Regions from separate parts of the Photobacterium sp. GB-1 genome, predicted to be linked through region 3. Evidence: predicted binding sites of a transcription regulator. Region 3 holds the regulator's gene; each other region holds the start of a gene.
What was found. The regulator PurR, encoded in region 3, represses purine synthesis genes. The targets are predictions, from matches to a motif close to TNANGNAAACGTTTNCNTNA.
Positions count from the first base shown of each region.

Region 1: purE (5-(carboxyamino)imidazole ribonucleotide mutase) is a predicted target of PurR. The motif match lies at 1,895-1,914, and genes of this name have one in related genera.
Region 2: C9J45_RS07730 (formate--tetrahydrofolate ligase) is a predicted target of PurR. The motif match lies at 4,345-4,364, and genes of this name have one in related genera.

Region 1 is NZ_PYOB01000019.1:1,791-8,635, forward strand. Features, by position in the region: gene aroE (shikimate dehydrogenase) at 1-243, opposite strand, end outside; gene hemF (oxygen-dependent coproporphyrinogen oxidase) at 307-1,215, opposite strand; gene C9J45_RS15995 (L-threonylcarbamoyladenylate synthase) at 1,228-1,785, opposite strand; gene purE (5-(carboxyamino)imidazole ribonucleotide mutase) at 1,980-2,468, shown strand; gene C9J45_RS16005 (5-(carboxyamino)imidazole ribonucleotide synthase) at 2,468-3,586, shown strand; gene C9J45_RS16010 (topoisomerase DNA-binding C4 zinc finger domain-containing protein) at 3,630-4,205, opposite strand; gene C9J45_RS16015 (DUF494 family protein) at 4,298-4,771, opposite strand; gene dprA (DNA-processing protein DprA) at 4,774-5,871, opposite strand; gene C9J45_RS16025 (LysM peptidoglycan-binding domain-containing protein) at 5,878-6,845, opposite strand, start outside.
Region 2 is NZ_PYOB01000005.1:118,531-125,375, forward strand. Features, by position in the region: gene C9J45_RS07715 (ATP-binding protein) at 1-212, opposite strand, end outside; gene C9J45_RS07720 (ABC transporter substrate-binding protein) at 209-1,459, opposite strand; gene C9J45_RS07725 (YfbU family protein) at 1,705-2,211, opposite strand; gene C9J45_RS07730 (formate--tetrahydrofolate ligase) at 2,501-4,255, opposite strand; gene pflA (pyruvate formate lyase 1-activating protein) at 4,850-5,590, opposite strand; gene pflB (formate C-acetyltransferase) at 5,902-6,845, opposite strand, start outside.
Region 3 is NZ_PYOB01000014.1:40,008-46,852, reverse strand. Features, by position in the region: gene C9J45_RS13925 (FAD-dependent oxidoreductase) at 1-2,087, opposite strand, end outside; gene C9J45_RS13920 (carboxymuconolactone decarboxylase family protein) at 2,080-2,694, opposite strand; gene C9J45_RS13915 (TfoX/Sxy family DNA transformation protein) at 3,152-3,742, opposite strand; cyclic di-GMP riboswitch class I at 3,877-3,967, opposite strand; gene purR (HTH-type transcriptional repressor PurR) at 4,166-5,170, opposite strand; gene C9J45_RS13905 (heme ABC transporter ATP-binding protein) at 5,576-6,415, opposite strand; gene C9J45_RS13900 (iron ABC transporter permease) at 6,412-6,845, opposite strand, start outside.

The sequences.
Region 1 (6,845 bases), on a different contig from region 3:
CAAGCGAGCACGTTCAGTTAGCTTGGTCGCATATTGATAAGCTTGCTCTTTAAATGGCACCGTAATGTTACAACCTTTACCACCATCATTAAAAAACATATCTGCCGCTTGCACAAAACCATCAATGGCAACAAGTTGACTGGTATATGTCATCTGTTGACTTGTTTGACGGGCAAATAAGGTATGAATGAATGGAGATTTACTTTGTCCGATTGGGTTACCAAATACGACGTACTTATCCATATACGAATTCTCTCTTTATATTAAGAAGGCTCTATCACTCCGTGATCTGAGCTCAATAATTGATTACCACTCTCGTGGTTTTAAATAATCTTGATACAGTCGCGCTTCTGCTGAATTGGGCTCTGGTTCATAGCAGTACTCCCAACGTGCTAATGGTGGCATCGACATTAAAATAGATTCCGTTCTTCCGCCACTCTGTAAACCAAACAAAGTGCCACGATCATAAACCAAATTAAATTCGACATAACGTCCACGACGGTATAACTGAAACTCCCGTTCACGTTCACCATAGGGTAGATAATAACGCTGTTGTACTATCGGCATGTAGGCATTGATAAAGCCATTACCTACCGCTTGCATATAAGCAAAACTCTTATCAAATCCCCATTGATTGAGATCATCAAAGAATAGACCGCCTATACCGCGGGTTTCATTACGGTGCGGTAAGAAGAAGTATTTATCACACCATGCTTTGTGCTGTTGATAAACATCATCACCAAACGGCGCACACAACTGTTTAGCTGTATCATGCCAGTGTTGGCAATCTTCTTCGAAAGGATAGAACGGGGTAAGATCAAAGCCACCACCAAACCACCAAACCGGAGCTTCACCGTCTTTTTCTGCGATAAAGAAGCGAACATTGGCATGAGAGGTTGGCACATAAGGGTTGCGAGGGTGAATAACCAATGACACGCCCATCGCTTCAAAACGACGACCTGCTAATTCTGGGCGATGTGCTGTTGCAGAAGCTGGCATTTCAGCACCATAAACATGAGAAAAATTCACACCTGCTTGCTCGAAGATTTCGCCATCACGTAATACACGACTACGACCACCGCCACCTTCTTCACGCTGCCATTGGTCTTGTTCAAACGCGACGGTTGTTTCTTGTTGCTCTAATGCTTGGCAAATACGATCTTGTAAATCCAACAAAAAGGCTTTAACTGCACTTTTATCTACTTGGCTATCCATACTCTTTATCCCTTACCCTTGACGGAAGATATTGCCATTAAGCGCATCACGTATCTCGGAAGGATTGGTACGTCCGCCTGTTTCACCTTGCAAGATTGCAGCTAAACAATGCCCTAACTGTTGTTCAACCTCTTGCGCTGTTCGACCTGGCTCTTGGCCTGTTAAATTTGCGCTGGTTGAGGTAATAGGTTTACCAAACTCCAAACATAAGCGTTGCACGAGTGGATGATCACTCACACGTACCGCAATCGTAGTAAATTGCCCCGTTAAAAACGAGGGAACATTAGGCTTAGTCGGCATTACCCAAGTCACAGGCCCTGGCCATGTTGCCATCACGGTTTGCTTTTGTTGTTCGGTCAATTGGTTTTCATCAATATATGACAGCAGCTGATCGTAATTCGCCGCGATCAAAATTAAGCCCTTTTCCACTGGGCGTTGTTTGATCGCTAATAGTTTTTCAACCGCTTCTTGATTATCCGGATCACAGCCGACACCAAACACCGCTTCGGTTGGGTACCCGATCACTTCACCTTGCTTTAAAGCTGCGACGACTTGAGCAAAATTCTCCACAGTATCCTCATTATTTGTTCAGCAAATATTGTTGTTTTACTTTCTCAATTTCATTCTACCTACTCCTTAGTCACAACTCCATGCTCGGTTATAAGACAGTCAATATTCATGACGCAAACGTTTTCCTTTGAGCTAAATCACCGTATAATGCAGCCATCAACACGATGTTAAGTTATGACCTGAAGGAGAATGAGATGAAAGTTGGAATTATCATGGGTTCAAAATCTGATTGGCCAACCATGCAACATGCGGCTGAGATGCTTGATCGTTTCAATGTTCCTTATGAGACAAAGGTCGTTTCGGCTCACCGCACGCCACATTTATTAACCGAATACGCTGAAAGTGCACAAGAGCGTGGCATTAAAGTGATCATCGCTGGTGCTGGCGGTGCAGCTCACTTACCGGGGATGACAGCGGCTTTCACTAGCGTGCCTGTATTAGGCGTACCAGTGCAATCACGTGCACTAAAAGGAATGGATTCATTGCTTTCTATCGTTCAAATGCCCAAAGGTATTGCTGTTGGTACCTTAGCAATTGGTGATGCAGGGGCTGCCAATGCAGGTCTCTTAGCCGCACAAATTATCGGCACTCAAGATGAGCAAGTACTGGCCGCTATTGATGCTTTCCGCAAAGAGCAAACAGAAACGGTATTAAGCAACCCAAATCCAGCAGAGGATGCATAATGAATAATGTGCTAGTCCTTGGTGCTGGCCAACTTGCCCGTATGATGGCACTGGCTGGCGCTCCTCTTAACATCAATGTGATCGCTTATGATGTAGAGAGTGATAAAGTGGTTCATCCTCTTACCCAACAAGCAATGTCGAACTCGCTCGTTGAAGCGATTAATGACGTTGATGCGATTACTGCCGAGTTTGAACATATTCCTCACGATATTTTAGATATTTGTGCTGCCAGCGAGAAGTTCTTCCCAACGCCAGAAGCAATCAAAGCCGGTGGCGATCGTCGTCTAGAAAAAGCGTTATTAGATAATGCTGGCGTGCGCAATGCTAAATACCATGAAATCACTGAACGTGCAGATCTTCTTACTGCAATTGAAAAAATCGGGTTACCACTGGTGTTAAAAAGTGCATTAGGTGGCTACGACGGTAAAGGGCAGTGGCGCTTAAAAGAAAGCGCACAGATTGATGATATTTGGCCTGAAATGGCGCAATGTATTGCTGATTCTCCTAATCAGGCTATTGTTGCTGAGCAATTTATTCCTTTTCAACGCGAAGTATCATTGATTGGTGCCCGTAATCGCAGTGGTGATATTCAGGTATTTAACTTAACTGAGAATGTCCATACTGATGGCGTACTGAGTTTATCAACTGCGATTGTGGGTGATTCACCACTGCAAGCGCAAGCCGATAACATGTTCCGTGCCGTCGCTAATAGCCTTGATTATGTCGGCGTGTTAGCTATCGAGTTTTTCGATCTCGATGGCGAACTACTGGTAAACGAAATCGCACCACGGGTTCATAACTCAGGCCACTGGACACAGCAAGGTGCAGAAACATGTCAGTTTGAAAACCACTTACGCGCGGTATGTGATTTTCCTCTTGGTAGTACTCAACTCATTCGTCCAAGTGCGATGATCAATATCTTAGGTTTAGATAGCATTCCTGATGCGGTTTATGCCCAAGAAGGTTGCCATGTACACTGGTACGGTAAAGAAAAACGAGCAGGGCGTAAAATGGGGCACATTAACGTGTGTGCTGATACACCAGAGCAATTGCAGTATCGTTTGATCATGTTATCAAGCTTGCTGGATGAGAAGGATTTCCCCGCACTGCCGCGTTAATATTTACTCCAATTTAAAAAGCCTGCGTCTGAGCAGGCTTTTTTTATGCTGTTTTATCAACACTATCAGGATCTTGATAAGCATGGCACTTTCTATCTGCACATTGCAGTTTCACACCACTGGCTAATTTCTTTTCAATTAGCAAACCAAAGCCACATTGTAGGCACGTACCGACAACGGGTTTGTTATTCACAGCAAAGCGACAGCTTGGATACTGATCACAGGCGTAAAACACTTTGCCATAACGGGATTTACGCTCAGTTAAATGGCCTTTATGACATTCAGGACATCCAACATCGGTATTCTCTGCTTTCTTTTCCGTTGAGGCTAAATAGTGACAAGCAGGGTATGCTGAACACCCAATAAACATTCCATAACGACCTTGGCGTAATACCAATGGGCTCTCACATTCAGGACAAGGCATATCGAGCTCTTTCACTACATGTCCATCGTTGTGATTTAATGGCTGAATATAGTCACAACTCGGATAATGATCGCAACCAAGAAAAGGACCACGCTTACCAAATCGCATCACTAATTCGCCACCACATTGTGGGCACGGTGTATGTGATAACGCCTGCTCATGGGCAGAGAATAAAGGTGGGTTATTGGTTGTCATTACTGCTCGCTTAAAAAGGAATATCGCGTTTTACACGCTATCGCGACAAATAGCATAGATACAATAACGGGCCACTTTAAGGCCCGCTAATTTTAATGCACTGCACCGTCTTCCGCACCGTATAGCAACTCTTCCATCTGGCTATACGCTGTTTCATTACCGGGGGCATTAAACAGCACCATTAAGATAATCCACTTCAAATCATCTAATGAAAATTCATTGGTATCGAGCTCCATGATCCGATCAATCACCATTTCACGGGTATCGGCATTTAGCACATGGATTTGCTCAAGATACATCAAGAAACCGCGACAAGTGACATCCATACGGATCATCTCTTGCTCGGTATACACACGCATTGATGTTGCTGCGCAGTTATTTACATAAGGAGTATGTTCAGTTTCTTGTAACGCTGCGAGTTGTTCTAACCAATTAAGCGCTTTATAAATATCATCTTGATGGAACCCAGCACGAATTAACTCTTCGGAAAGTTCATCTTGATCAAACATCAACTCAGCATCACTTTGGATGTAAGTTTCAAACAGGTACATAAGAATGTCCATCATGACTAGCTCCTCCTCGTTCTGACATAACCACCAGGTACTGCACTGACCAGGTCCAGTAATTCCAACTCTAAAAGTTGGGTTAATACTTCATGGACAGGCTGTTCACAGCGTTCAGCAACTACATCTACGGGTGTTGCTTCGGTGCCTACGTTAGCCAACAGAGCTGGAAATGGCAATTCTTCATTTTCAGGTTGTGGAAAAGGCAAGCCTATTTGGTTATTTATTGCGCACTCAGTTAAGGTTCCGACTTCATTAAAGATATCTGCGGGGCTTTCTACCAGTTTAGCACCAGATTTTATCAATGCATTACAGCCTCGACTTTGCGCATTATAGATAGAGCCTGGAAGGGCAAACACTTCTCGTCCTTGCTCTAACGCATAACGCGCAGTAATCAATGAGCCGCTTTTTTCTGCCGCTTCAACTACCAATACGCCTGTCGACAATCCACTGATCACTCGATTGCGACGCGGAAAGTTTTGTGGACGAGGTTTTTCATCAGGCCAAAACTCTGAAACCAATGCCCCTTGCTCTACAATCTCATTCGCTAACTGACGATGGCGAGCAGGATAAATCTGATCTAAACCAGAGCCTAACACCGCAACGGTAGCGCCGCCGGACTTCAATGCCCCCAGATGAGCTTGTCCATCAATTCCTAAAGCAAGTCCGCTGGTAACCACATACTCCGCTTGCCCTAGTGCATACCCGAAATTAAATGCCGCCTCTCTACCATCAATGGAAGCGGCGCGACTACCAATAATCGCCACTTGTGGTTGAGCTAGATAAGCGACCTCACCACGGACAAATAACAGTGGCGGTGGAGATGATATTTGTTTCAGTAAATAAGGGTAAGCAGGAGAATCTAGAGTCAAAATATGTTGATCCGGATGTTGCTGCCAACGCAACGCTTGATCGATACGCTGTTGGTTGGGGGAAATAATCGCTGTGGCTTGTTGGTGAGTCAAACCTAGCTGACACAACTGATCAAATGAAGAGCCAACACATTGTTGCGCCGAAACATGACGCAAGAGTTTATTAATGCGATGACCACCTAAATACGGGGTCATCGCTAATACTAACCATGGGTAGAGTGATTCACTCATGAGATCTTAACGCGTTGGTGGAACAGCAATAACACCCGGCTTGAATGGTTCTAAGCTTTGCATCACCACAGCTAAACTAAAGTGCTCATAAGGACGAAGCACCATTAATTTACCCACTGAGACTTCACCCAACTGGGTAGAGCCTGCTAATGGGTTATCTTTGTAATGGTAACTGCCTTTTTTACCTTGAACTTTGGCGCCTTGTTTGTATAAATCAAATACAAAGCCTGATTCCACACCATCTAAATGCCCACGATCTAATACCACAACATCGAAGCTAGAGATGTAACTACGCCCTTCAAGTTGCCCAATCACATTGGCAGTCATTGACTCTGGCGGTGTTGAGGGTGAAAACGATAAGTTAGGCTCTCCGCTCACTAATAATGGTAATAAAATATCGTTTTGATTGATTTCCTGACGGTAGGTATCAACCCGTAATTGACTGGTTTTATCATCGGCTGCAGTGACGGTTAAATCAGCAATCTCCTTTAATGTCATGACCTTTACACCAACTTCAGGGCTTGTCTCCGTTGCTGAATCATTACGTGTAAACGTTTCTTCAATACGGTAAACACGCCATTGTGTTGTCGGTGCCAAAGGCTGATCTGCCCATACAATATCACCGACAGACAAGTAACCACGTTCATCGCTTGAGCCTAACACTTGCGGTTGTGTTTTGGCTGATTCTTGACTGATTAATTTATTTTCAGCCACGTACTCCAACATTAAGTATCCCGGTAGGGTCGTAATAGGATCACGAATAACTCGCGCTTTTGGCGACAGTTTTACATGCTTTTTCAAACTCAGTTTTGGCTGCCCATTAACCCAGATAAGATGGAGGCGATCACCTGGGTAAATAAGGTGTGGGTTTTTAATGTAGCTATTCTTTTCCCACAATTGTGGCCATGACCATGGATTTTCGAGAAATACCCCAGAAATATCCCATAACGTATCACCTTTCTTAACGATGTAGA
Region 2 (6,845 bases), on a different contig from region 3:
AATGTTGCCTGTAGCTCAGCGGTGTTGCGTTCTAACTGATAACTTGCCTGTAAGGTTGGCATATTGTTATCTGTAATCGTTTCAATTTGTGTGCTGAGTTTTTCCCAGTTGATGACAGCAATAAGGCTGACTGTAATGGTGAGAAATGCCATCAAAATAATCGCCATAATAAGGCGACTACCAATGGTTTTCTTGTTGATATAGCGGATCATTGCAATGCCGGATTCCCGTTAATAATCTTTTGGCTTAATGCGATGGCTTGCTCAAGTTGTGCTGCCATTTTTCCCCGCCATTGCTGTCTAAAATAATCAACTTGCGGGTTATCTCTAAATAGCGGTAACTCATGATATATCTTATTTTTTAAATCATCTACGCCAATCGGTGAGGTAGAAGCTAAGTGTTTCGCATGAAGAAAATCAGCATGTTGTTGTTTTGTTAGTTTATTTGATGAAGCTTCAATCGAATGCAGCAATTGCCATACTTGGTTAAGTTGAGGAAGTTGACTACTAATCGTTTGTTCAAAAAGGTGCTTTACTAAGCCTGAACGTTGCTGAATGACATCGTAATCTAGCGATGCAACATTAAACGTTTTTTTAATAAACTCATCTCGGCCAATATCACCATTATTGGCGAGTTGCCCGTCAATTGTTAATTTGGTTTGGCATTCTTGTGAAAGTAATAAACTCACAAAATCTCTCGAAAATTGTGAATGGTGGCTGTTTTTTACCATGGCTACATAATGGGGTAATAAAGCGCTTTGTGGTTGATAGCTAAAATCAACAAATGAAAATTGTTTTTTATAAGTGTGTGCATATCTATCAACAACCGGCCCTATTCCAATTAAACCGCGAGAGATAGCCTCACTGAGTGAAAACGCACTGGTTTCCACTGACGCTAGGTTTCCTCCAATTTGATAGAGCAATCGCCAACCTTCAACCCAGCCATATTGCTGCAATATATTTTCAATCATTAAATGGGTGGTATCTGAACGATAAGGACTGCTAATACTAATGTGACGATAGTAATAAGGTTTTATCAAATCCTTTAATCGGCTAGGAATTGGTAACTTATTCTTATTTAAATAGTTATTGTTCCACAGTAATCCGAATCCTGTGTGGCCGAAGGAAAAAACATTACGTGAAAGTTGCTGAGGCGTTTTTCTAATTGTAGTTTCATGAAGCGGTAATAACTTTTGGCTATTGATTAGAGGCTGGAAGAAGGTTGGTGATGATGAAATGATAATATCAATATCATGGTTGTTCTGTTGCAATAACCGAAGCCCTGATTCTTCACGTCGTACAATGACTCTAACTTCGCTTTCTGGATACTGCTGTTTAAATTGTTTAACGATCGGGTTTAGTACAGATTCTGAAAATGTCGTTAGAACGATTAAATTCTGAGTCGGTTGGGCAAGTACTGGCGTGGCGAAAAAAAAGAGGAAGGAAAAGAAGCGTACCATGTTAATCCGTAATCCCTAGCGTATCTCGACTAAATTTTTATACTTTTAGATAATTAGGAATGTAGCTATACCATTTAGTAACAATTCATGCCTTATATCAATAGCAATTTACGGTATAGTTCACAAAAAAGAGGTGTATATGGTATGTTATGAGCGTTTTATAGCTATTAATCGGGACAAAGGTAAATATATCATGCCATAAAAAAACCGAGCATAGACTCGGTTTTTTAGGGCTGAATGAAAATTTACGCTGTGATTATTTGCTGAATTTCGTTGCAAGATAAATGGTATTGGCGTGGACAGTTGCGCCATACTTTTAGCATACGTTGGTATTTTTCTAGCATTGGGACTTGGCTATTGAAGCGATGTTCTGTTTTCTCAAATTGAGGATATAAACCTTCATCATCAACGAGGAAGCGGACGTAATGCACAAGCTGTGCTTCAGTGGCAGCATCAAAACCAAGGAATTGTAATCGGCGTTGATCAATATCTTTGGCACCATCGCAACGACAATCTTCAAGATTAAACGATTCTTGGAGAGCGTGGTACATCTCCATAAAATCGATAACTTGACGGCAATCATCTTCAGGTAAATCACCAAAGTCTTTATCTAGTTCACGCATTTGTAATGAATAGCCACGTTCAACAATGGTTTGAAGGCGACGATAATGTGCTGCGTTTTCAGGTGTCAGTTTTGACATCAAGTAGTACTGATTAGATAAAATTAAGCGTTGAGCGTGGGTCATTTCCATTTGAGTTAGCCTCATTAATATTTTATTTTCTGCCATTGAGAGTAGCAGGTTAGGTATAAAATAAATTGATCTGACACCATATGGGCATCTTTTTTTGTTACAGTATATTATTAAAAATGAAAAGCCATATTTATTTTAAGGTCTTTTTTTTTTGGTTATTGTCGAGTGATATCGTTAAAGTAATATAGCTATCTCTGTATTCGGGCAAGTATAAGATAGCGTCGTTTAACAGGTTGTTATTGCATGCGTTAAGCAACAACAACCTTTTATTGTTAACCTTTAGCCGTTGTTAGCTTAAGCCGATAATATTGCCATTCTCATCGATATCAAGATTCATAAATGCGGGCTTTTCAGGTAACCCTGGCATTGTCATTACATTGCCGCATAAAGCATAAATAAATCCAGCTCCTGCACACAATTTTAATTCACGTACTGGGACGGTAAAGCCTTTTGGTGCCCCTTTAATACTAGGGTCGGTTGAAATAGATAGCGGTGTCTTTGCCATACAAATAGCCAGCTCATCAAACCCTAGAGCTTTAAATTTGACTAATTGTTGCTGAGCTACCTCTGATAACGCTACATGACTAGCCCCATATCCTACTTCAGCCACAGCCATTATTTTTTCTTCTAATGGCTGGTTTAGTTGATATAAAGGAGTGAAGTTTGCTTTATGTTGGCAGGCTTTTACCACACACTCTGCGAGTTTAATCGCCCCTTCACCGCCTTTACCAAAGGCTTCACTGATAGCAACGTCTACAAAAGTGTCAAAGCTCTCTGCTTTGATCATTGCTTGTAGTTGCGCTAATTCCTCATCTGTATCTTGTGGGAAACGGTTAATAGCGACAACAACGGGAACACCATAACGGGCGGCATTACTGATATGCCATTTTAGGTTTTCAAACCCTGCAACCAGCGCATCATTGTCTTTGGCAAAAATACCGTCAGGTAAAGCGTGTCCTGGACGTAAATCATAAAGACCAGAGTTGGCTTTTAAGCCACGCAATGTTGCCACAACAACGGCACAGTCAGGGCCTCTTTTTGCTTGCTGGGCTTTAATATTACAGGCTTTTTCAAATCCCATATCAGAGCCAAAGCCACCTTCAGTAATGGTGAAGTCACTGAGTTTTAATGCGATTTTGTCTGCAATAATAGATGAATTTCCGTGCGCGATATTGGCAAAAGGACCTGCGTGGATAAGAGTGGGTACGCCTTCTAACGTTTGCATTAGGGTGGGCTCAATGGCATCGCAGAGAGTGACAGTCATGGCTCCTGCTACTTGCAGATCTTCTGTAGTAACAGGATTACCATCAAGATCATAAGCGACGACAATACGGCCAATGCGTTTACGCATATCATGGAGATCATCGGCAAGTGCTAAAATAGCCATGAGTTCAGAGGCGGCTGTGATATCAAAGCCGTCATGGCGCTCTAAACCATTAATGGTTTTATCTGGTTCATTTTGACCGATGGTGATCATTCTCAAAGCACGATCATTATGATCCATCACGCGTTTCCAAGTGATGTTATTAATGTCGATACGTAGCGCAGGTAATCCAGTTTTTTCACTGAATAGATCATAACCTAAACGTGATTCATGATATAAGCGAGCATCAATTGCAGCAGCTGCAAGGTTATGCGCTGCCGTAACCGCATGAATATCACCCGTAAGATGAAGGTTTAGCTTATCCATTGGTGCGACTTGGCTATAACCGCCGCCCGCTGCGCCACCTTTTACGCCAAAGACAGGTCCCATTGACGGCTGTCGAATACAAGCCATTACTGAGCGATCAATTTTTGCTAACCCTTGTGCTAAACCAATTGTTGTAACGGTTTTTCCTTCTCCTAGTGGGGTTGGTGTAATCGCAGTAACGACCACCAGTTTCCCTTCTGCTTGATCCGATAACCGATTCAAAATGGCAGGTTTTATTTTTGCTTTTAATGAACCTTGCGGTGTCAGTTCCTGTGGTTGAATACCCGCTTTTTTGGCAATGCCTTCAATCGGAGAGAGTAGGGTGTCACGGCAAATATCGATGTCGCTTTTCATATAGGCTATATCCTCACAGTGGAAATCATGCGTATCTGCGTGATATTGATGGTGTTGGTTTTAAATACTATAGATAAAGATGTATATAGTGACGCAATCGTTTGCTTTTCTTTTATACCATCATTTTATCATGGTTAATTTTATTTTTGTTGTTATAAATTGCTGCTGTTTTTGGTTGCGTTTTGTACCGTATATAAGATTTATTGAATGCGTTTTAGAGATAGGTAATAAAAGAATAAGAAAGTGGTTATTTAGTCACTAGAGCAGAAGCAGTATATCGATATATAGAGTAGAAGTATGAAGATGAATTTGGTGAATACTGTAAACTCTGGTTGCAATATTGGCTGTGTGTTTATTCATCATTACACTTTAAAATTTGATATATATCAAAATCATTAAAAATATTAAAGGAAGCTATCAATGAACGAGCCAGTGACTACGTTGAAACATACAGCACCACTTTCGATTGGCATTATGTTATTTTTTATCACCTTTTTGACGATTATTTTGCCATTATCCCGTTAAGATAGTTACCGTTTAACACGTATTAAAAAGCGAGCTAATGCTCGCTTTTTGTATTTTTTGTTGAGTGGATTAGTACATCACTTTATGGCCATAACTAGAAAGGATTTCTTTAATCGCTTCCATGGTTTCTTTTTTCGGTGGTTTCACACCGGCTAACGGGTATTCAAAGCCCATAGCTTCCCACTTGTGCTCACCGAGTTGATGGTAAGGAAGTAGTTCGATCTTCTCGATATTGTCCATATCTTTTATGAACTCACCAAGTTGATGTGCAGAATGTTCGTCATCGGTGTAACCCGGAACAACAACATAACGGATCCAAGTTTTTTGACCGCGTTGGTGCAGGTAACGAGCAAAGTCGAGTACGCGTTTATTGGAAACACCAACCAGATTTTGGTGAACACCATCATCCATTTGCTTAAGATCTAGCATCACAAGATCCGTTGCGTCTAACACTTCATCAACCACATCAGTATGTTTGCGAATATAACCGTTGGTATCTAAGCAGGTATGGATCCCTTCAGCTTGCGCAGCACGGAAAAAGTCACGAACAAATTCAGGTTGAAGCATTGCTTCGCCACCAGAAGCAGTAACACCGCCGCCAGATGAATTCATAAAGTGACGGTATGATTTCGCTTCATGCATAAGTTCGTCTACCGTAGCTTCACGACCACCATGAGTATCCCATGTATCACGGTTATGACAGTACTGACAGCGCATTAAGCAACCTTGCAGAAAAACAATAAAACGGATACCAGGTCCATCGACGGTTCCGCAAGATTCAAATGAGTGAATACGACCTATTGCTGACATTGATTACTTCTCCGCATGCTGCGTTTATTTGAGTGTTATTTTATTACAAACCACTAGGGTATTGTAGCGAAATATCGGGATGGAAATTAGGGGTATTCTCTTATTTTGTGTCAATTTATCGCTAACTTATAAAAATTTGGAGAGATGACTTTATTGGTAATAGATATGTTGTAATTATTAAAAAATCTGCATTGAGTCGATAAACAATAGCGAGGCTTGTGGGGAATATATGTAGACATAAAAAAACCGGCCATTAAGACCGGTTTTTATCAGGAAACAAGTTTCCTACATACTAAACTGTACGCTCTATATTATAGAGATGCAGTGAAAGTACGAGAGATAACGTCAGCTTGCTGCTCTGGCGTTAGAGAGTTAAAACGCACTGCGTAACCCGATACACGGATAGTTAGCTGTGGGTATTTCTCTGGGTTTTTAACTGCGTCTTCAAGCGTTTCGCGGTTAAGAACGTTAACGTTTAGGTGTTGACCACCTTCAATGCCAGACTCATGGTGGAAGTAACCATCCATTAGGCCTGCTAGGTTGTTTTCTTGAGTATCAAGATCTTTACCTAGCGCGTTCGGTACGATAGAGAATGTGTAAGAAATACCATCTTTAGCGTGAGCAAATGGTAGTTTACCTACAGATGTTAGAGATGCTACAGCACCTTTCTCATCACGACCGTGCATTGGGTTAGCACCTGGTGCGAAAGGAGCACCTGCACGACGACCGTCTGGTGTGTTACCCGTCTTCTTACCGTACACAACGTTAGATGTGATAGTTAGGATAGACTGAGTTGGGATCGCATCACGGTACATTTTGTGAGTACGGATCTTGTTCATGAAGCGCTCAACTAGGTCACAAGCGATGTCATCTACGCGAGCATCGTTGTTACCGAATTTAGGGTAGTCGCCTTCGATTTCGAAGTCGATTGCAATACCGTCTTCATCACGGATTGGTTTAACTTTTGCGTATTTGATAGCTGATAGTGAGTCAGCTGCAACAGAAAGACCAGCGATACCACAAGCCATTGTACGCTTGATGTCACGATCGTGTAGAGCCATTAGCGATGCTTCGTAGCTGTACTTGTCGTGGCTCCAATGGATAGCGTTAAGTGCTGCAACGTAAGTTGTTGCTAACCAATCCATGAAGTGATCTAGGCGATCCATAGTATCTGTGTAGTCAAGAACTTCAGCAGTTACTTTTTCAGTCTTAGGACCTACTTGAATCTTAAGCTTCTCATCTACACCGCCGTTGA
Region 3 (6,845 bases):
GCCTGTTTCCATACACCAGCCGTATATTTAGTGGCTTCACTCATGGTGGGGTAAGGGTGAATCGTCGATAAAATCTTATTCAGTCCCAGTTTGTAGCGCATTGCTAAGGTAAATTCTGCCAGTAGTTCACCGCCATGATGGCCGACAATTGTGATCCCTAAAATCTTATCGCTATTGGGTGGGGTTAGGACTTTAACGAAACCTTCGGCAGCATTGTCGGCAATCGCACGATCTAAATCGGATATAGGGTAAGTATATGTTCGATAATTGATATTTTGTGAAATAGCTTCTTTTTCATTGAGACCAACTCGAGCTAACTCTGGCGCAGTATAGGTAACGGCAGGCAATACCGAGTAATCAGCTTTAAACTTTTTGAATGTACCAAACAAACTATTTACTGAGGCATACCATGCTTGATGCGCGGCTGCATGAGTTAATTGGAAAGGGCCTGCCACATCACCCACAGCGTATATATTAGGATATTGTGTTTGTAGGTAGTGGTTAACTTTGATAGTCCCTTGTGGATTTGTTGCTAATTTTAGGCGCTCTAAACCAAAACCTTTGGTATTAGCAACACGACCTAGCGCCACAATAACCTGATCAAATTCAACGTCGACCGTTTGCTCTGTCGTAAGATCATCAAGCTTAACGTGGTGATATTGCGCAGATCCTTTCTCTACAAAACTAACGGCTTTGTGTTTAAGAAGTACTCTAACACCTTCATGAGTTAGCTTTTGATAGATTAAATCGGCTGCATCTTTATCTTCACGATTAAGTAGCTGATCTGCCATTTCAACTAAGATGACAGATGCGCCAAGACGATTAAACGCTTGAGCTAATTCACAACCAATAGGACCACCACCCAAAATCAATAACTTTTTAGGTAAAGTATCTAGTTGCCATAGGTTATCGGACGTTAATGGATTGACTGTGTTTAAGCCTGAAATATTGGGCAACAATGGGGAAGCCCCTGTTGCGATAATGATATTACGTGTGGTGATCACTTTGCCGTTAACTTCTACTTCCCAAGGCGACAAAATCGTCGCGTCACCTTGGACACAATTCACACCAAGCTTGCTGTAACGTTCAATAGAATCATGCGGTTCGATATCTTTGATAACGTTGTGAACACGAGTCATAACGGCTTTAAAGTCGATTTTTTCAATTTTAGCTTCAATACCAAATTGTTTTGCTTGTTGCAGCTCATAAGCGCTATGAGCGACACGGATTAAGGCTTTAGATGGCACACAACCTGTGTTTAAGCAATCGCCACCCATTTTATGACGTTCAATTAATGTGACTTCTGCTTTTACGGCTGCCGCGATATAGGAACTGACTAAACCGCCTGCACCCGCACCAATCACCACTAGGTTTTGATCAAATGCTGTAGGTTTTTTCCAACCGCTATAAACCTTTTGGCTTTTGATGTAACTAATAATTGTTTTTGCGAGCAGTGGGAAGATCCCGAGTAATACAAGAGATATCAATACAGGAAATGAGATGATTTCGCTCAAACTATTAACGTTACTCAGTTGGGTACCGGCATTCACATAAATAGCAGTTCCAGCCAGCATCCCAAGCTGACTGACAAAGAAGAAGGTACGAGTTTTAATCGGGGTTAAACCCATTAGTAAGTTGATCAGAAAAAACGGCACTACAGGGATTAAACGCAGCGTTAATAGATAAAATGCGCCTTCGTTTTCAATCCCTTGATTAATGGTCGCGAGGCGTTGTCCAAACCGCTGTTGTACCCAGTCTTGCAAAATATAGCGGCTTGATAGAAAAGCCAATGTTGCACCTATTGTGCTGGCAAAAGAAATAATAATAAGGCTAGGCCAAAAACCAAATAATGCCGCTCCAAGCAACGTTAAAATGGCAGCGCCGGGTAAGGAAAGGGCTGTCACGGCAATATAGAGTACAAAGAAAAACAAGTAAGCAGTGAAAAGTTGACTTTCAATCTTTGCTTGTAGGGCTAATTGCTCTTGCTTGATGAACTCAAGGGTAAGGTATTGGCCTAGATCAAAATGTAGCCATAACGCAATAAGGCTGACAATGACCAGCAGCAATAGCGTTTTTTTCTTATTCATTTGCCTGATCCTTTTTCGTTATGTTTTTATCTGATGCTTGCACGTTATCTTGAGCAATATCGTTAGGCGTAATAGGAAGAGAACAAAAGCCTTGTGCTGGCACATCGAGCGCAGTGTTAAATTTCGCCGACAAGTTCTGAAAGCTAACTAAAGCAGTGAGTTCAATAATATCATCACTGCTATACCATTCTTGTAGCGCGACAAGCATTTCATCTGTCACTCGTTTGCCTGTTATTGTCATCGCTTCAGTGTAGGCCAACACAGCGCGTTCTTGAACTGTAAACAGCGTAGAGTGTTGCCAGTTGGCGAGTGCTTTAATTTTATCTTCTGAATCACAACGTTCGGCGAGCTTCATACCATTGGCATCAACACAAAAGGCACAATCGTTTAATTGTGAAACACGCACACAGACCAAAGATCGCATGACATCTTGAATCGGTGACTTCTTACGGTCGAGAAAACCAAAAAAACCTGCGACTAACCAAAATAAGACTGGTTTACGTCCCCATAGCTTTGCAGGGTTTAATACTTGACCATAGTGGTGAGCTTGAAGCCATAGCAAAGGCTTTACCCATAAAGAGTCAATTTTTTTGATCGAAATGCGCATGTTATTCCTTAAAAAACACCCTAAACATAGGGCTTATACGATCTTAGTCAGTAGCAGTAGTAAACATGTAGACCTTAACAACAGACATTGTATTTCATTTAATGATAAATATTTCTTTTTCTTCAATTGGTTGGTGAAAAAATCAGCAGGAGATAAGACAGTTTAAAGCGCCACGTTATTTATTAGTGAGAAGATGGGTTATTGGTCGTATTAGCAAATAATTAGGCATGGAATATAAATAAAGATAATTATCATTTATATAAATCAAGGAGTGCAAAACGGAGGGAATTAATTTAATGGCAAAAGTTTGTTATTATGCAATTAAACCAAATAAATATTGAATTTTATAAAGGAAGATAAGGATAATACGGAAATTATTTTTGAAAGGTATACTTAGAAATAAAAGAATGGGGCTCTTTTATTCCTAAGTATTTTATATTTAAGACAACTTATATTTTTAAGATAAGGCAGATAATAGTTCATTTCGACGTTGCTCAGGAATAACTGACCAATGTTGACCGCTAATTGCGCCTTCCAATGCCCAAAGCAATTCAATACTCAATGGACTTGTTTGTGATTCTTGAAGTGCTTTATATGCGCCAAGAGAGCCCACTGCTAGAAGTTGTTCAATAGTGTTTATGCCTGCTTTTTTCAGCATTCTTTCATTTGATAATCGTAGATTAGGTAAATCTTTAATTCGGTCAGGTACGCAACTCTCCTTTTCTTGCTTGTCTTTTTCTGCTGCATCCAGTGAATACCTACCTTGAGCTACAATCTTTGTGGGTTCATCCCACCATTGATCGGGTATTGCATAGTGCTTGGTTACAACAGGGAAGCCACGTTTTTTATAAACATAGGGTTCCAAGCCAGCTTGTTTGAATTCCTTTTCAGTTTCAGCATTTGCACGTAAGTGAAGTTTATCGTTCACAACTAATGCAAACATTGTATCACCAGAAAAAATGCCAAAACCGCCAAACATCGACCGTGATTTTATTGAACCAAAATGGTCAAATAATTTTAATGAATCTTTTAATATTGGTTTATCCATGCTTCTACTCGGTGAAAAAATATGAGTGTCACCTAAACATTAAGAGCGAGGAAATAGATTAATTAATCTACACATTGATACTGTCAATATATTGTTAAGTTTGTGTCATAATATTGTCGGTTCAATAATAATCCTTCGGTAACCCCGCTACCTTGAATTATTAACATAATTTTTAGGCCGGTGGTTTTGCGTCTTAATCTTTCAATTAATTTGCCAGTTCGTGACTATATAAAGTTATATTAAATAATACTTTTAATATTAAATCTAAGCTCTCAAAAATGTGATATTGGTTCAGGTATTTGTTCTTAGCTTATTTTAATAAGCTTTATAATTATAAATACTCATGATTGTTTTTTATAAGTAAAAAAAAAGCCAACAAGGTTAACTTATCGGCTTTTCCTTAACATAGAAAGATAAATTTTATTAGTTGAGATCTTTAACCGATTTTCTCTCAACAAGTTTAGGCGTCATTTCAAAGGTTTGACGCTCATGATTCTTGTCTTTCACACGCTCTAGCAAGATTTCGATGGCCTTTTTACCTAAACGACGTTTAGGCTGGTGGATAGTTGTTAGCGGTGGCGCAAAGTAGGGCGCAAGGTCAATGTTATCGTAGCCAATGATTGAGATATCATCAGGAACACGCAGACCTGCCTGTTCAAAGGTACTGATCAGAGCCATGGCCATAATGTCGTTAAAGCAGAAGATAGCAGTAGGGCGATCTTCCATTGCGATAAACTTATGAGCAGCTTCAACGGCTGACTCACACTCAAAGTCACCGTCAAGTAGCCAATTAGCATTAACAGTGAGATCTGCTTCTTTCATCGCTTTACGGAAGCCCTTTAGGCGCTCTTGACAAGTAGACTTATCAACTTGTCCAGATAAACAGCCAATTTTCTTATGGCCATTTTCAATAAGGTGCTTAGTCGCAATATAACCGCCGTTTTCAGCGTTATCTAGAATATTATCAGTATGTGGGCTTTCTGGGCCCCAGTCCATGATAACCATAGGAAGATCATTTTTACGCTCAAGTAAATCGAGCAACATTTGATCCAGATCGCTGCACATAACCAATAGGCCATCAACACGCTTTTCAGAAAGCATACGTAAGTAATCACGTTGTTTTTCTAAGTTACCTTCGGTGTTACATAAGATCAGCGTGTAGCCTGCACCATAACAATATTCTTCAACACCATGCACAACTTCGGCAAAAAATGGGTTAGTCGATTTAGTGACTAACATGCCGATAGTACGTGTTGTATTACATTTTAAGCTTCGCGCTACTGCACTTGGGGCGTAGTTAAGTTCATCTACTGCAGCCAAAACTTTTTGTTGCGTTGCTTCTGCAACAAAGCGTGTTTTATTAATCACGTGCGACACTGTAGTAGTTGATACACCTGCCATACGTGCAACGTCTTTAATGGTTGCCATATTTATTCTTCTTATCATGGTCAGATTAGGATCTGACAAAGGTTTTTGATACCAAATTGATTAATTACGTAGTCTATGGCTTACGAGTTCACTCGCAGAGATGAAGATCCTTTAGTTATTAGCTACTTAATTATTCAATTTGATACCGAATTATAGGGTGTTGCAATTATCATGGATCATAAACAACTAAAGCCGCAGTAAAATGCGGCATTAGAAGATAGAAACTATTTTTACACTAATTACACATGTAATCGCTTGCGATCACATTTTACTGTGTGTTTTGCGTTGTGCAATCTTTCTATTCAACTTGATTGAATTAATTGATCATTAACCGTAAAAACTCGATGTTTGTCATGCTAATAGCTTCAATTTATTGTGTATATCTAGTCATTAATAGATAAAACGTTAAAAAACAGAATGATTGGCTGATAAAAGATAAGGAAAATCACCACTTGGATGAGTATGAACACTGACAGGCCAACCATATAAGGTATCTATTACTTCAGGAGTAAGAACTTGTGTTGGCGTTCCGTCGGCTTTTATTTCTCCTTCGTTAAGGAAAATCATCCGATCAGTGTATTGGGCTGCAAGGTTTAAATCGTGCAATACCACAATTACAGCGGCGCCTTGTATAGCCATATTTTGGGCAATTTGTAAGGTGTGGTGCTGGTGGGCGAGATCGAGTGCTGAGGTGGGTTCATCTAACATCAAGATACATTTATCACCGGCTTTACTGAGTTGTGTTAAAACCCGGGCAAGGTGTACACGCTGTTTTTCACCCCCCGATAAGGTGGGGTAGAGACGTTTAGCTAAATTGTTAATATCAACGTATTGCATGCTTGATGCTGTTGCATCTTTCAGTTCAGGCGAAGTGAGCTGCAATGGAATTGCGCCTAGCTCGACAACTTCTTTCGCGGTAAAGGCAAACGATAATGCGCTATGTTGTGGAAGAACACCTAAGTGACATGCCAATTCTTCCCGAGCCCAATTATTAAGCGGTTGATCAAAGAAAGAAACCGTGCCTGATTTTGGCGTAATCTCACCACATAATACTTTTAACAGGGTACTTTTACCTGCACCGTTTGGCCCAAGTAATGCGGTGACTTCTCCTGCGTGAATATCAATATCAAGATGATTTAGCAGGACTTTATCACCGAATTGTAATGATAAGTCGCGAGCCTGAATAACACAGACTTTGTCGCTACTTGCTGTAAAATCGACCTTTTCTGAATGATTTAACGTCATGACATCTGACTCTTTTGATTAACTAATAAATAGATAAAGAAAGGCGCGCCTAACATGGCGGTGATGATCCCAACCGGCAGTTCTTGAGGCGAGAATGCGCTTCGAGCAATCATATCGGCAACCAAGAGGATTAATCCGCCAAGTAAAGCCGAAATTGGCAATAAGGTTCTATGATTTGGACCAGTTAGCATTCTCCCCACATGAGGAATAACCAAGCCAATAAAGCCAATCGGGCCACAAACGGCAACAGTCATACCCACTCCCGCAGCACATGTAATAATTAAATTACGTTTTAGTTTTTGGGTGTTAACCCCCATATGTCGAGCTTCAGCTTCGCCTAATAACAACGCGTTTAAATTACTGGTATGACGATAAAAATAGGTAAAGAGTAACCCGAATGTGCAATAGGCGAGAATAATGCCTGTCCATG